One region of the Janthinobacterium pasteuri genome, then DNA from elsewhere that is predicted to be linked to it. Evidence: predicted binding sites of a transcription regulator. Region 1 holds the regulator's gene; each other region holds the start of a gene.
The links. The regulator FNR, encoded in region 1, switches genes on or off when oxygen is low (the NO sensors DNR and NnrR bind a similar motif). The targets are predictions, from matches to a motif close to TTGATNNNNATCAA.
Positions count from the first base shown of each region.

Region 2: ACQ4WN_RS04070 (OmpW/AlkL family protein) is a predicted target of FNR. The motif match lies at 2,099-2,112, and genes of this name have one in related genera.
Region 3: ACQ4WN_RS22585 (universal stress protein) is a predicted target of FNR. The motif match lies at 1,979-1,992, and genes of this name have one in related genera.

Region 1 is NZ_JBNYXS010000010.1:109,297-113,355, forward strand. Features, by position in the region: gene ACQ4WN_RS12615 (hybrid sensor histidine kinase/response regulator) at 1-523, opposite strand, end outside; gene fnr (fumarate/nitrate reduction transcriptional regulator Fnr) at 763-1,521, shown strand; gene ACQ4WN_RS12625 (FixH family protein) at 1,525-2,049, opposite strand; gene ccoG (cytochrome c oxidase accessory protein CcoG) at 2,196-3,578, opposite strand; gene ccoP (cytochrome-c oxidase, cbb3-type subunit III) at 3,583-4,059, opposite strand, start outside.
Region 2 is NZ_JBNYXS010000002.1:353,138-357,196, reverse strand. Features, by position in the region: gene ACQ4WN_RS04080 (methionine ABC transporter permease) at 1-478, shown strand, start outside; gene ACQ4WN_RS04075 (MetQ/NlpA family ABC transporter substrate-binding protein) at 504-1,331, shown strand; gene ACQ4WN_RS04070 (OmpW/AlkL family protein) at 1,423-2,037, opposite strand; gene fur (ferric iron uptake transcriptional regulator) at 2,408-2,848, shown strand; gene ACQ4WN_RS04060 (MerR family transcriptional regulator) at 2,923-3,288, shown strand; gene ACQ4WN_RS04055 (NAD(P)H-dependent oxidoreductase) at 3,348-3,938, shown strand.
Region 3 is NZ_JBNYXS010000028.1:38,612-42,670, reverse strand. Features, by position in the region: gene ACQ4WN_RS22600 (VOC family protein) at 68-487, shown strand; gene ACQ4WN_RS22595 (TraR/DksA family transcriptional regulator) at 598-969, shown strand; gene phbB (acetoacetyl-CoA reductase) at 1,161-1,907, opposite strand; gene ACQ4WN_RS22585 (universal stress protein) at 2,076-2,942, shown strand; gene ACQ4WN_RS22580 (hypothetical protein) at 2,964-3,323, opposite strand; gene ACQ4WN_RS22575 (hypothetical protein) at 3,519-4,059, opposite strand, start outside.

The DNA.
Region 1 (4,059 bases):
CGATCACCACGCCGGCCACCTGGCCATCGGCGGTGAGCACGGGCGCCACCATCTGTACGATGGGCATGCCGCTCACTTTGCCCAGCATCGGCTCGGTGATCATGGGCTGGCGTGTGCGCAGGACGGTCTGGAAATACTCGCGCTCGGCAACGTTGATGCCGGCGCGGCCTGTGACCAGCGGCATGTCGGCCACGATGGCGCCTTGCGCATCGAGCACCAGCACGTCGTCGAACAGCACCAGCATCGAGCGGCGCGCATAGTATTCGCGCAGCTTGGCGGGTTGGGCGATCAATTCCGGCGGCTGCTGCCTGGCCGTCAGGGTGACGATTTGCAGCAGCATGCCCAGCTTGTCGTCGAGCTCGGCTGCGGTGCGGGTGATCAGGGCAGATTGCTGGCTCAGCAGTACTCGGGTGAAGTCGGCGCGCATGTGCTGCACCTGGATCATGGTGACCAGCGCGATCATGGCGATCGAGGTCAGGCTGGTGGCCAGCGCGACTTTTGCTTTGATGCCGAGAGGCTTCATGATTTCCTTTTCAGTACCGGGCGGCACAGGCGGCAGATAATGCTGTCAGGAATTTTCCTATCAATACATCAACTTGGCAAGCGGTGCCGCGCAAATTGCGCTCGCCGCAAGGGCTTTTGACGATGTTGCCATATATTTAAAGTCAGAAAGTCGTTTATTCAGCGCAATTGCGGTGAAATTGGCACACGGCCACCGTGTATGCAGTAAACTCGGTATTGCATTTTCTAAAAGGTACCAACATGACCGAAGCGCTACTCACTCCCACCTTGCCCACAGTGAACGTGGAAGCGTTGCGTGCGCGATGCTCGACCTGCAGCATGCATCAATTGTGCCTGCCGATGGGCCTCGATGTGGGCGACATGGACAGACTGGACCAGATCATCGGCCGCCGCCGTAAGATCGTGCGCGGCGCCTCGCTGTTCCGCATCGGCGACTCGTTCCAGAACCTGTACGCGATCCGCCTGGGCCACTTCAAGACGTACCAGATCAATCCGGGCGGCGAAGAGCAGGTGACGGGTTTCCAGATGGCGGGCGAACTATTGGGCATGGACGCCATCAGCGCCGATCGCCACCACTGTAATGCGGTGGCGCTGGAAGATAGCGAAGTGTGTGAAATCCCGTTTTCCAGCCTGGAACAATTGCTGGGCAGTATGCCTACCCTGCTGCGCCATTTCCACCGCATGATGAGCCAGGAAATCACGCGCGAGCAAAGCGTCATGCTGTTGCTGGGCAATATGCAGGCGACGCAGCGCTTTGCCGCCTTTATCGTCAACCTGGCCTCGCGCTATGAGGCGCGCGGCTATTCGGGCAGCAATTTCCAGCTGCGCATGTCGCGCGAGGAAATCGGCAACTACCTGGGCCTGACCATCGAAAGCGTCAGCCGCCTGCTGTCCAAATTCAAGAAGGAAGGCTGGCTGCGCGTGTCGAATCGCGAGATCGAGATCCTGCAGCCGGCCAAGTTGAAGGCCATTACGGCCGGTACGGACGTCTGCAAGTAAGTCTTACAGTTCTTCATCGGCATGCAGCGCGATGCTGCGCTGCAGTGGCCAGGTCCAGATGCCGGACAGGCGCCATTCGCGTTTGTCGTTTTCCACCAGCACTTGCCAGCGGCTGCGCTCGAGCATCGGCAGCGCTACCGAGAAGTTGCCGGCCGCATCGGGCTGCACCAGCAGTTTGATATCCTTTTCCGGCAGGGTCGCATGCGCCAGGTGCAGCTGCAGCGGACCCTGGTAAGCCTTGCCGAAGCTGTGCACGGAACCACTGAGGCGTGCTGACGCCACGTCATAGGACAGGCTGGTATCCATCGCCAGGTCGCTGGCGATCGTGTCGCGCCGCAAGTCCTGATTGATCGCCTTGCCCTGCTTGTAATAATCACCCACCACCAGCGCATCGGGCTGCGTAAACGCGATATACGCCATGCAGCTGCCGACCACCACGGACAGGCCGGGACCGATCATCAGCAGCCAAGGCCAGCGATGCTTGTACCACGGGGCAACGGGTGCTTGCAGCTTGAGACTGTCGGACATTTTGTTCTCCTTGGGGTCAGACCCTTTGGGTCTGACCCCAGCTTTTGCTTCTGGGTTGAAAATAAAGTAAAGCTAACGCATGTTTGATGCTACCCCTACGGCGAAATACCGGGGTCGGACCCAGAGGGTCCGACCCCGAATCAATATCACCGCGGCACGATGAATACCGCGCTTTCACGCACATGCAGCGATGGGTCGTCCAGCGAGTGCAATTCGATCGCAATCTTGTTCGAGCCCTTCTCGCCCACGCCGTGCGGCACGCGCAGGCGGATCGGCCAGCCCAGCGTTTCCGTCGGCTGCAAGGTCACTTCTTCGCGCGTCAGCAAGGTCAGGCCCGGCAAGCCGGAAGCGCTGATTTTAAAATGCTGGGTTTGCTCCGAGGTGTTCATGATCTGCAAGCGGTAAACGTTTTCAATCATGCCGTCTTCCACTTCGCGTCCCATCGAACCGCGGTCGCGGATCACGTCCATTTTCAGGGGCGTGCGCAGGGCCAGCGAAGTACACACGGCGATGATGATCAGGGCCAGGATGGAGGTGTAGATCAGCACGCGCGGGCGCATGGCGCGCTGGCGGATCTGCTTCGAACTGAAGTTGTTTTCCATCGCATGGTCGGTACTGTAGCGTACCAGTCCCCGCGGCCGGTCGACCTTGTCCATCACGCTGTTGCAGGCGTCGACGCAGGCGGCGCAGCCGATGCATTCATACTGCAGGCCGTTGCGGATATCGATGCCGGTCGGACACACCTGCACGCACAGGGTGCAGTCGATGCAGTCGCCCAGCTTGTCGTTGTTGCCGGCCTTCTTGCTCATCGCGCCACGCGGTTCGCCGCGCTTCGCATCGTAGGTGATGATCAGGGTGTCCTGGTCGAACATGGCGCTCTGGAAGCGCGCGTAGGGGCACATGTATTTGCACACCTGCTCGCGCAGCCAGCCCGCGTTGCCGTAGGTTGCCAGGCTGTAGAACAAGACCCAGAACCATTCCCAGGGACCGAAATTGAGGGTGGTCACCTCGCGCGCCAGTTCCTTGATCGGCGTAAAGTAGCCGACAAAGGTAAAGCCCGTCCACAGGGCGATGGCGCCCCACGCCAGGTGCTTGGCCGTCTTCTTGAAGGCCTTGCGCGCGGAGGGTCCCTGCTTGTCGAGGGCCATGCGCGCGCTGCGCGTGCCCTCGATGTGGCGTTCGACCCACAGGAAGATTTCCGTGTACACCGTTTGCGGGCAAGAGAACCCGCACCACACCCGCCCGGCGATGGCCGTGACGAGGAACAACAAATACGCACAGATGATCAGCAGGGCCGCCAGATAGATGAAATCCTGGGGCCACAGCACGACGCCGAAAATGTAGAACTTGCGCGTGGTCAAATCGAACAGCAGGGCTTGCCTGCCATTCCAGGTCAACCACGGCAAGCCGTAGAACGCCAGCTGGGTAAGCCATACGCATACCCATCGCCAGGTAGCGTAGCGTCCTTTGGCCTCGCGAGGGTAGATCTGCTCGCGGGCCGCATACATCTTGATGACTTGAGGTTCCATTACGTCATTTCACGGGCGTCTGGGGATTCGACAGGCTCCAGACATACGCCGACAGCACGTGGACCTTGGACTCGCCGAGGAAATCGCTGAAGGCCGGCATGGTGTTGTTGCGTCCCTTGCGGATGGTTTCCATGATGGTATCGGCACTGCCGCCATACAGCCAGATCTTGTCCGTCAGGTTAGGCGAACCGAGCATCTGGTTACCCTTCGCATCGGCGCCGTGACAGGCCATGCAGGCGCCGAACTTGGCCTTGCCCAGCACCGACTTGACGGGATCCGAGGTCGAACCGGATAGGCTCAGCACGTAATGGGCCACGTTCTCGACATCCTTTTCGGAGCCCAGGGCGGCGCCCATCGGTGGCATCTGGCCATTGCGGCCGTGCATGATGGTGGTCTTGATGATGTCGGGTTCGCCGCCATACAGCCAGTCCTTGTCGGTCAGGTTGGGGAAGCCCTTGTTGCCGCGCGCATCCGAACCGTG
Region 2 (4,059 bases), on a different contig from region 1:
GGTAAATACCGTGCGCAGCTTCCCCTTCATCATTTTGCTGGTCGCCCTGACGCCGTTTACGCGCATCATCGCGGGCACCTCGATTGGCCCGCTGGCAGCTGCCGTGCCGCTGTCGTTTGCCGCCATTCCCTACCTGGCGCGCCTGGTGGAACAGAACCTGCGCGAAGTGCCGCGCGGCGTGATCGAGGCGGCGCACGCCATGGGCGCCTCGGAAATGCAGATCATTTTCCGCGTGCTGCTGGTGGAAGCGCGCTCCGGCCTGGTGCTGGCGCTGACCGTGCTGTCGATCAGCTTCCTGTCGTATTCGGCCGTGGCCGGCGTGGTGGGCGGCGGCGGCATCGGTGACCTGGCCATCCGCTACGGCTACTACCGCTTCGAGACGGACATCATGGTCGCCACCGTGGCCATCCTGATCGTGCTGGTGCAAACCATCCAGTTCGCCGGCACGCGCATCGCCAGGCGCCTCGACAAACGTTAATTCATATTCAGAAACAAGGACCTACATGAACCACCTTCGCCGCACCCTGCTCCTGGCCGCCACCAGCCTGGCCTTTGCCACCGCCGCCCACGCCAAGGACCCGAAAGAACTCGTCATCGGCACCAGCTCCGGCCCGTATTCCGACCAGCTGAAGCTGGGCATCAAGCCTATCCTGGAAAAACAGGGTTACAAGGTCAGGATCGTCGAATTCAACGACTACGTGCAGCCGAACTACGCGCTGGCCGAAGGCTCGCTGGACGCCAACGTGTTCCAGCACATCGTCTACCTGACCAAGTTCGCCACCGATAACAAGCTGCCATTGAGCGCATTGATCACCGTGCCGACCATGCCCATCGGCCTGTACGGCGGCAAGCAAAAAACCCTGGCCGAAGTGAAGAACGGCGCCACCATCACCATGCCGAACGACCCGACCAACCAGGCGCGCGCGCTGGTCATGCTGGCCAAGATGGGCTGGATCAAGCTGAAACCGAACGTCGACCCGCTGCGCGCTTCCGAGCGCGACGTGCTGGAAAACACGAAGAAACTGAAACTGGTGCCGCTGGAAGCGGCGCAGCTGCCACGTTCGCTGGCGGACGCGGACTACGCCTTCGTCAATGGCAACTTCGCCCAAGCCGCCGGCATGAAGCTGACCTCGGCCCTCGCCGTGGAAAAAATCTCGGACAGCTACATCAACCTGGTGGCCATCCGCACGGCCGACAAGGCCAAACCATGGGTCAAGGACCTGGAAGCGGCTTACCGCTCGCGCGCCTTCCTCGACGCGACGAATAAATACCTGCCTGGCTACGAAAAGACGGATTACCAGCTGACGCTGGAAAAGACGCTGAAAAAATAATCCGGCGCATGTCATGCAAAAAGGACGGCCAGGTGCAAACCCGGCCGTCCTTTTTTATTCTGCGCGCCACACGGGCGCCGTCATGCCATGCTTAGAAGCGGTAGCCTACGCCTACGCCGATCAGGATAGGATCAACTTTGACTTCGCTGATCTTGGCGCCAGCAGCGGTCATGACATCGCTGCGGATCTGCACTTTCTTGATGTCGAAGTTCAAGGACCAGTTTTTGTCCAGTTTGTAGTCGACACCGGCTTGCAGCGAGTAACCCCAGCTGTCGTGTTCCAGGCGCAGGCCGCCCAGTTTGACATCCGACATGGTCGTGTAGTTGATACCGGCACCCAGGTAAGGGCTGAACTGTTTTTCAGGCATGAAGTGGTATTGCAGCGACAGGGTCGGCGGCAGATGCTTGAAGGTGCCGACCTGGCCGCCATCGAGCTTGACGTCATGCTTTTGCGGGTAGGTCAGGATCAGCTCGGCAGCGATGTTCGGTGTGAAGAAATACGAAATATCGATTTCAGGAATCGTCTTGCTGCTGACCGTCAAACGGTCGGATGCACCGACACCACCAACAGGAGCAGATTTATCGGCCGGATCGATGTGCACGGCACGGGCGCGCACCAGCCATGGGCTTTCCTGCGCCATAGCATTGCCGGCGAATGCGCCGATGGCGGCCAGGACGATTGCTGCTGCAGTTGCGGACGTTTTCATTATGTTTTCCTCTGTCGTTAAGTAACGCTGCGAAGTCTAAGAGTGCAGTGCAACAAAAACTTTGATCCACATCAAATAGTGCTAGATGGCATCACTAGTGGGATTTTTTTCTTTGCCCAGGTCAAGAAAATGCGGCATTGCAAAAACTAAACAGCGCAATGAACAGGCTGGCGCCCGAGTCGCCAAAAACGCGCCCGCGCAGCAAATATTGTCCGCCACCAATCGTCATGTGCGCCGTTGTCAATCGATGAGTCCCTGCCTGCGCAACATGCTATTTCGCGTTCGCACGCCATAAATGAGAATAGTAATGATTATCATTTGCGATATAATGGCATATCTCGCTCAGCGATCACAAAAAGGAATGGGAGACATGGATATATTGAGGGAACTGCGTGAATCGGGCTTGAAAGTGACCATCCCCCGCTTGCGCATTCTGCAGCTGTTTCAAGAAGGGGGCATCAAGCACCTGAGTGCGGACGATGTCTACAAACTCTTGCTGGCTGAAAAAATCGACGTGGGCCTGGCCACCATCTACCGCGTGCTGATGCAGTTTGCCGAAGCGGGCATCTTGTTTCGCCGGCACTTCGAATCGGGCCATGCCGTGTTCGAACTCAATGAAGGCCAGCACCACGATCACCTGGTTTGCACGGGTTGCGGCAAGGTCGATGAATTCGTCGATGAAGGCATCGAACTGCGCCAGAATGAAATTGCCACCGAGCGGGGCTTCGTGCTGCACGAGCACGCGCTGTCGCTATACGGCACCTGCGCCGAGTGCACGGCGAAGAAAGTTCCGCCGCGCAAGGCCTCCTGAGACAGCGCGCAAGGTAGCGCCTGGCAAGCCAGCTGCGCTACACTGCGTGCGCCGCAGCTCAACTAGGGACAAGCATGTACATCGGAGAAATCGCCCGCCTGGCGGGCACCTCGCCCAAGGCCTTGCGCCACTATGAAACGCTGGGCTTGCTGGGGGACGTGCGCCGCTCCGGCGCCTACCGCGTCTACACGCAGCAAGACCTGGCGCAAGTCAGACTCATACGCCAGGCGCAGGCCCTGGGTTTCCGCCTGGCCGAACTGCTGCCCATCCTGGCCGGCGACGAGACCGACTGGGCTGCCCTGTCGCACCACATCGCCGCCAAGCGCGCGCAAGTGCAGCAAGATATCGCCCGCCTGCGTCAGCTCGACGCGCAATTGGCCGACATCGACACGGAAATCCGCGATTGCCTGGCGCGCCAGCGCCGTCCAGCGGCCGCTTGACTCTGCCACTAGGGGCAGGCTTTAGCATGCAAGCTGTTCTTTTATAGAAAGCCTGCAGCATGAGCAACATTACACACAAGCGCATTCTCATTCTTATCGGCCACCCGTCCAGCGACAGCTTCTGCGCCGCCCTGGCCGAGGCCTACGCCGCCACGGCCCGCAGCGCAGGGCACAGCGTGCGCGAACTGCGCCTGGGCCAGCTGGACTTCGACCCCATCCTGCACGAAGGCTACCGCCAGGTACAGCCGCTGGAAGCGGACTTGCTGGCCGCGCAGGAAGCCATCAGCTGGGCCGAACACCTGGTGTTCGCCTACCCGATCTGGTGGGGCGGCGCGCCGGCCCTGCTGAAAGGTTTCATCGACCGCGTCTTCCTGCCCGGCTTTGCCTTCAAGTACCGCCCCGGCAAGGCTTTCCCCGCGCAGCTGCTGAAGGGCCGCACGGCGCAGCTGCTGGTGACGATGGATACGCCGCCCTGGTATTTCCGCTGGGTCTACCACATGCCCGGCATTCACCAGCTGCGCAAGACGACCCTGGAATTTTGCGGCGTCAAACCCGTCAAGGTGACCAGTTTCGGCCCCATCCTCGATGCCAGCGAGCCGCAGCGCGCGCGCTGGCTGGCACAGGCACAGGCGCTGGCCCGCCGCCTGTAGGCCCGGCACCGGCTTGCCATGCAGCCATCTTGCATACGGTTTTGACAAGCTGGTAATGAAGCCGTCACATTCAAAGGCTACCATGATGATATTGCCTGTTTGTCAGTCGCCATGCCTTCGC
Region 3 (4,059 bases), on a different contig from region 1:
CAGCGAGCACCTATACTGGGACGTCCCGCATGGCAATCGTGCCGGCGGGCGACCAGAGGGGGCCAATATGCGTATCGAACCGTATTTGCAATTCAATGGCAATTGCGCGCAAGCGATGGAATATTACCGCCAGCACCTGCATGGCACAGACCTGTGCCTGATGCCGTTTCGCGGCTCACCGGGCCAGGAGCAAGTCAAGGAAGACTGGTACGACAAGATCATGCACGGCTCCGTGCAACTGGGTCCCACCATGCTGATGGGCTCGGACGGCGGCTGCACCGAGGATGGCGCCAAGGGCATGAGTGGCTGCTCGGTCTGCCTAACCCTCGATACGCCGGAGCAAGCGGAACGGGCTTTCGACGTACTGGCGCGTGACGGCAACATCCAGATGCCGCTGACGGAAACGTTCTGGGCCAAGCGCTTCGGCATGCTGAAAGACCAGTTCGGCGTGGCCTGGATGGTCAACTGCCTGAAAGAACCAGCATAGAACGGCCCATGCCTGCCTGCGCCGTATCAAACGCAGCGCGGGCAGTCGCGCAAGCAGGGCGGCCAATCTTGGATTACCATAATGGAAGTAAGCTCTACCGGGTGACAACCATGAATGGATTGCCGCAAGACCAGTTGCAGCGCCTGCAGGGCACGCTGGAGCAACGCAAGCTGGCGTTGCTGGAACAGATCGAGAACGAAACGGCCGAAGCGGATGCGCGCGCCTCGCTGCTCAATGAAATCGAAGCCTCGCCGGCCGACAACGCCAGCGTGCACACCTTGAACGCCCTCGTCAGCGAAGCGGCCGAGCACAACCTGGCGCAGCTGGCCATCATCAGGCACGCGCTGGCCAAGTTTGCCGATGGCAGCTATGGCCTGTGCGACAACTGCGGCGAAGCCATCGGCCTGTCGCGCCTGAATGCGCGCCCCGAAGCGCGCCTGTGCATCGATTGCCAGACGCGGCTGGAAAAAAACCAGCGCTGACCTGGTGCTGCGGCAAGGCAAGGGGGCAAGGCATCGCTGCCCCGCTCCCCTGCTTTCCCTCCGCGCTGCCATGCGGCCTGTCGTCCTCCGCCAGCCTCTGTGTGCCGGTAGGATGGACGGGTCTCCTCTACTGCCATTGCCCTGCTGCAAGCTGCACGCTTGCTTGACTCAGCTTGCTTGACTCAGCATGCTTAACTCATGTGCTGCCCGCCATTGATGGCGATATTCGCGCCCGTGACGAACGCCGCCTCGTCGGACGCCAGGTAGGCCACCAGGGCAGCGACCTCGTCCGGTTCGCCCAGGCGGCCCAGGGGAATCTGCGGCAGTATCTTCGTTTCCAGGATATCGGCGGGCACGGCTGTCACCATCTGCGTGCGCAGGTAGCCGGGCGAGACCGTGTTGACAGTGATGCCGTGGCGCGCCACTTCCAGCGCCAGCGCCTTGCTGAAGCCATGCACGCCCGCCTTGGCGGCCGCATAGTTGCACTGGCCAAACGCGCCCTTCTGGCCATTCACGGACGAGATGTTGATGATGCGGCCCCAGCGGTTGGCCAGCATGGGTTCCAGCACCTGCTTGCTCATGTTGAACAGGCTGTCGAGATTGGTGCGCATGACCTCGGCCCAGTGCGGCAATTCCATCTTGCGCATGCTTTGGTCGCGCGTGATGCCGGCGTTGTTGACCAGCACGTCGATGCGGCCAAACTGCGCCAGCACGCGTGCCACGGCGTCGCTGCAGGCAGCAAAATCGCTCACGTCGATGGCCAGCGGATGAAAATAATACTGCTGCGCCTGCTGCTCGTCGAGCCAGCTTTCCACGCGCGCATTGCCCGGCGTGTGCGCCGCCACGACGGCAAAGCCCGCCGCATGCAGGCGCTGGCACAAGGCCGTGCCCAGACCACCCATGCCGCCCGTGACCAGCGCTACCTTTTGTTCCTTCATTGCTGTCTCTCCCCGCTTGTTATGGTTGTTCTGCGTGGCATCAAGTGTAGGAGCAGTGTTTATCGCCAGCTTTGCGCCAGATCAAGTGCTCAGCCTGATGCAGTCGTGCGCGGCCGACGCCCCGGTCTGTGCCAGAATGAGATTCACTCCACAGCGAGAGGCTACGCCATGACCTACAAAACCGTGCTGCTGCACATCGACGACAGCGCCGGGCGCGCCGCCCGCATCGAAGCGGCCGCCAGCATCGCCCAGGCTTGCGGCGGCCACCTGACGGGCGTGGCGCTGACGGGCGTGTCGCGCCTGCTGTACCAGAACCAGCCCGACCTCGATGCGGACCCTAACCTGAGTCTGCACCTCAATTTCCTGAGAGAACGGGCGACGCGCGCCCTCGACGGTTTCGAGGCGCGGGTGCGCGCGGCCGGCGTCGCCTCGTTCGAACAGCGCGTGCTCGACGACGAGGCGGCAGGCGGCATCAGCCTGTTGGCCCGCTATGCAGACCTGGTGGTGATCAGCCAATACAATGCCAAGGATAAATCGCCGTCCGTGATGCGCGACTTTCCCGCCTACGTGCTGCTGCATTCGGGCCGCCCCGTGTTGATCGTGCCGTATGCGCCACCGCTGCCCCTGCTGGCGCCGCCAGCGGCCGCGCGCAATGTGCTCATCTCGTGGAATGCCAGCAAGGAAGCGAGCCGCGCCGTGACCGCCGCCCTGCCCCTGCTGCAGCGCGCCGGCCAAGTCCACGTGGCCATCTTCGATGCCCAGGTGCATGCCGCCGAGCACGGAGAACAACCGGGCGCCGAACTGACGCACTACCTGGCGCGCCACGGTGTCGAAGCGCGGCTGCATTTGCTCGATGGCGGTGGCGTGCGGCGTGGCGATATTGGCGAAGCGCTGCTGTCGCAGGCGGCGGACCTGTCGGCCGATTTGCTGGTGATGGGAGCGTATGGACATTCGCGCCTGCGTGAAACCATCCTGGGCGGCGTCACGCGCACGATTTTGCAGAGCATGACGATTCCCGTGCTGATGGCGCACTAGAGCGTTGAAAAGATGGCAGGGCTAGGCGCCCTGCCAGGGCTGGCTGCGGATTTTCGCCACCTGGCGCTTCGCCAGCCATTGCCACAGTTGCAGCGCGTCGCCCTGCGGCAGGGCCGACATGCGGCGCGGACTGGCCAGGGCGATTTCACAATCGCGGTCCGACCATTCTTCGAAAGTGACTTCGCCTCCGCTAGCGACCTCGACCTGATACATCAATCCATCGTCGTAGCCAAAGCGCAACACGACGGCGGCCTGGCTGCCGTCCGGCGTGATGGCGCCGCCGCGGTAGACTTCGGCCAGCGCATCGGCCAGCTGTGCTGGCGAGGGCGCGCAGATGTCGCGCCCATCGGCCCGTGTCAGAATGAACCATGCCTGTGTCATGACGCGCCCTCCTATTCATACTCGTTAGCATGCGAGGCAAGTACTACAGGCAGTCACCTTGGTCCAGTTCACTTCGGGCGCACGGAAACTATCCCTGTCGGCATTGTTTACCAATAATTACGAATACTGACAGGTATCATACCTAAATTTCGTGCGGCGCGGCATTTATGCATCTTGCACGGCGGGTGTGCCGATTCACGCCACCAGCACGGGAATGCTGAGCGGATCGAAGTCGTGCCAGTCGCCATTGGCAATCGTGCCTTCCGCTTCCTCGATATGCTCGGCGCCCAGCCGGTGCAGTGCTTCAAGCGCCCGTTCGCGCTCGTCGAGGCCGCCCAGCGCCACCGCGATCAGCATGCCCGGATGCCTTGGCTGGCGGCGGTTTTCACCAGTCTTTTCGCCATGCTTCTCGGACTCGCCCGCCTCCTTCATTTTATTGAGACTGTAGAGCGAGCCCACGTGGGCGCCCACCAGCGCCCCCACCACCGGACCCAGCGGCCCTGTCGCCAAGGTGGCGGCGGCACCGATGCCGGCGCCCACGGCGGCCCCGACCGCCACGCCTTCCACCACGCCTTCCGGCGTCTCTTTGGCGCCAGGCGACATGTCGCGGTCGCCACCGAGCGCATGCAAATCATGCTGGCCCGGCTGGTTGACAAAGAAGGCGCTGATGCGGCTATCGGGAAAGCCCGCCTGATTCAGGGCGGCGCGCGCGGCGTCGATCTGCTCTTGCAACTGA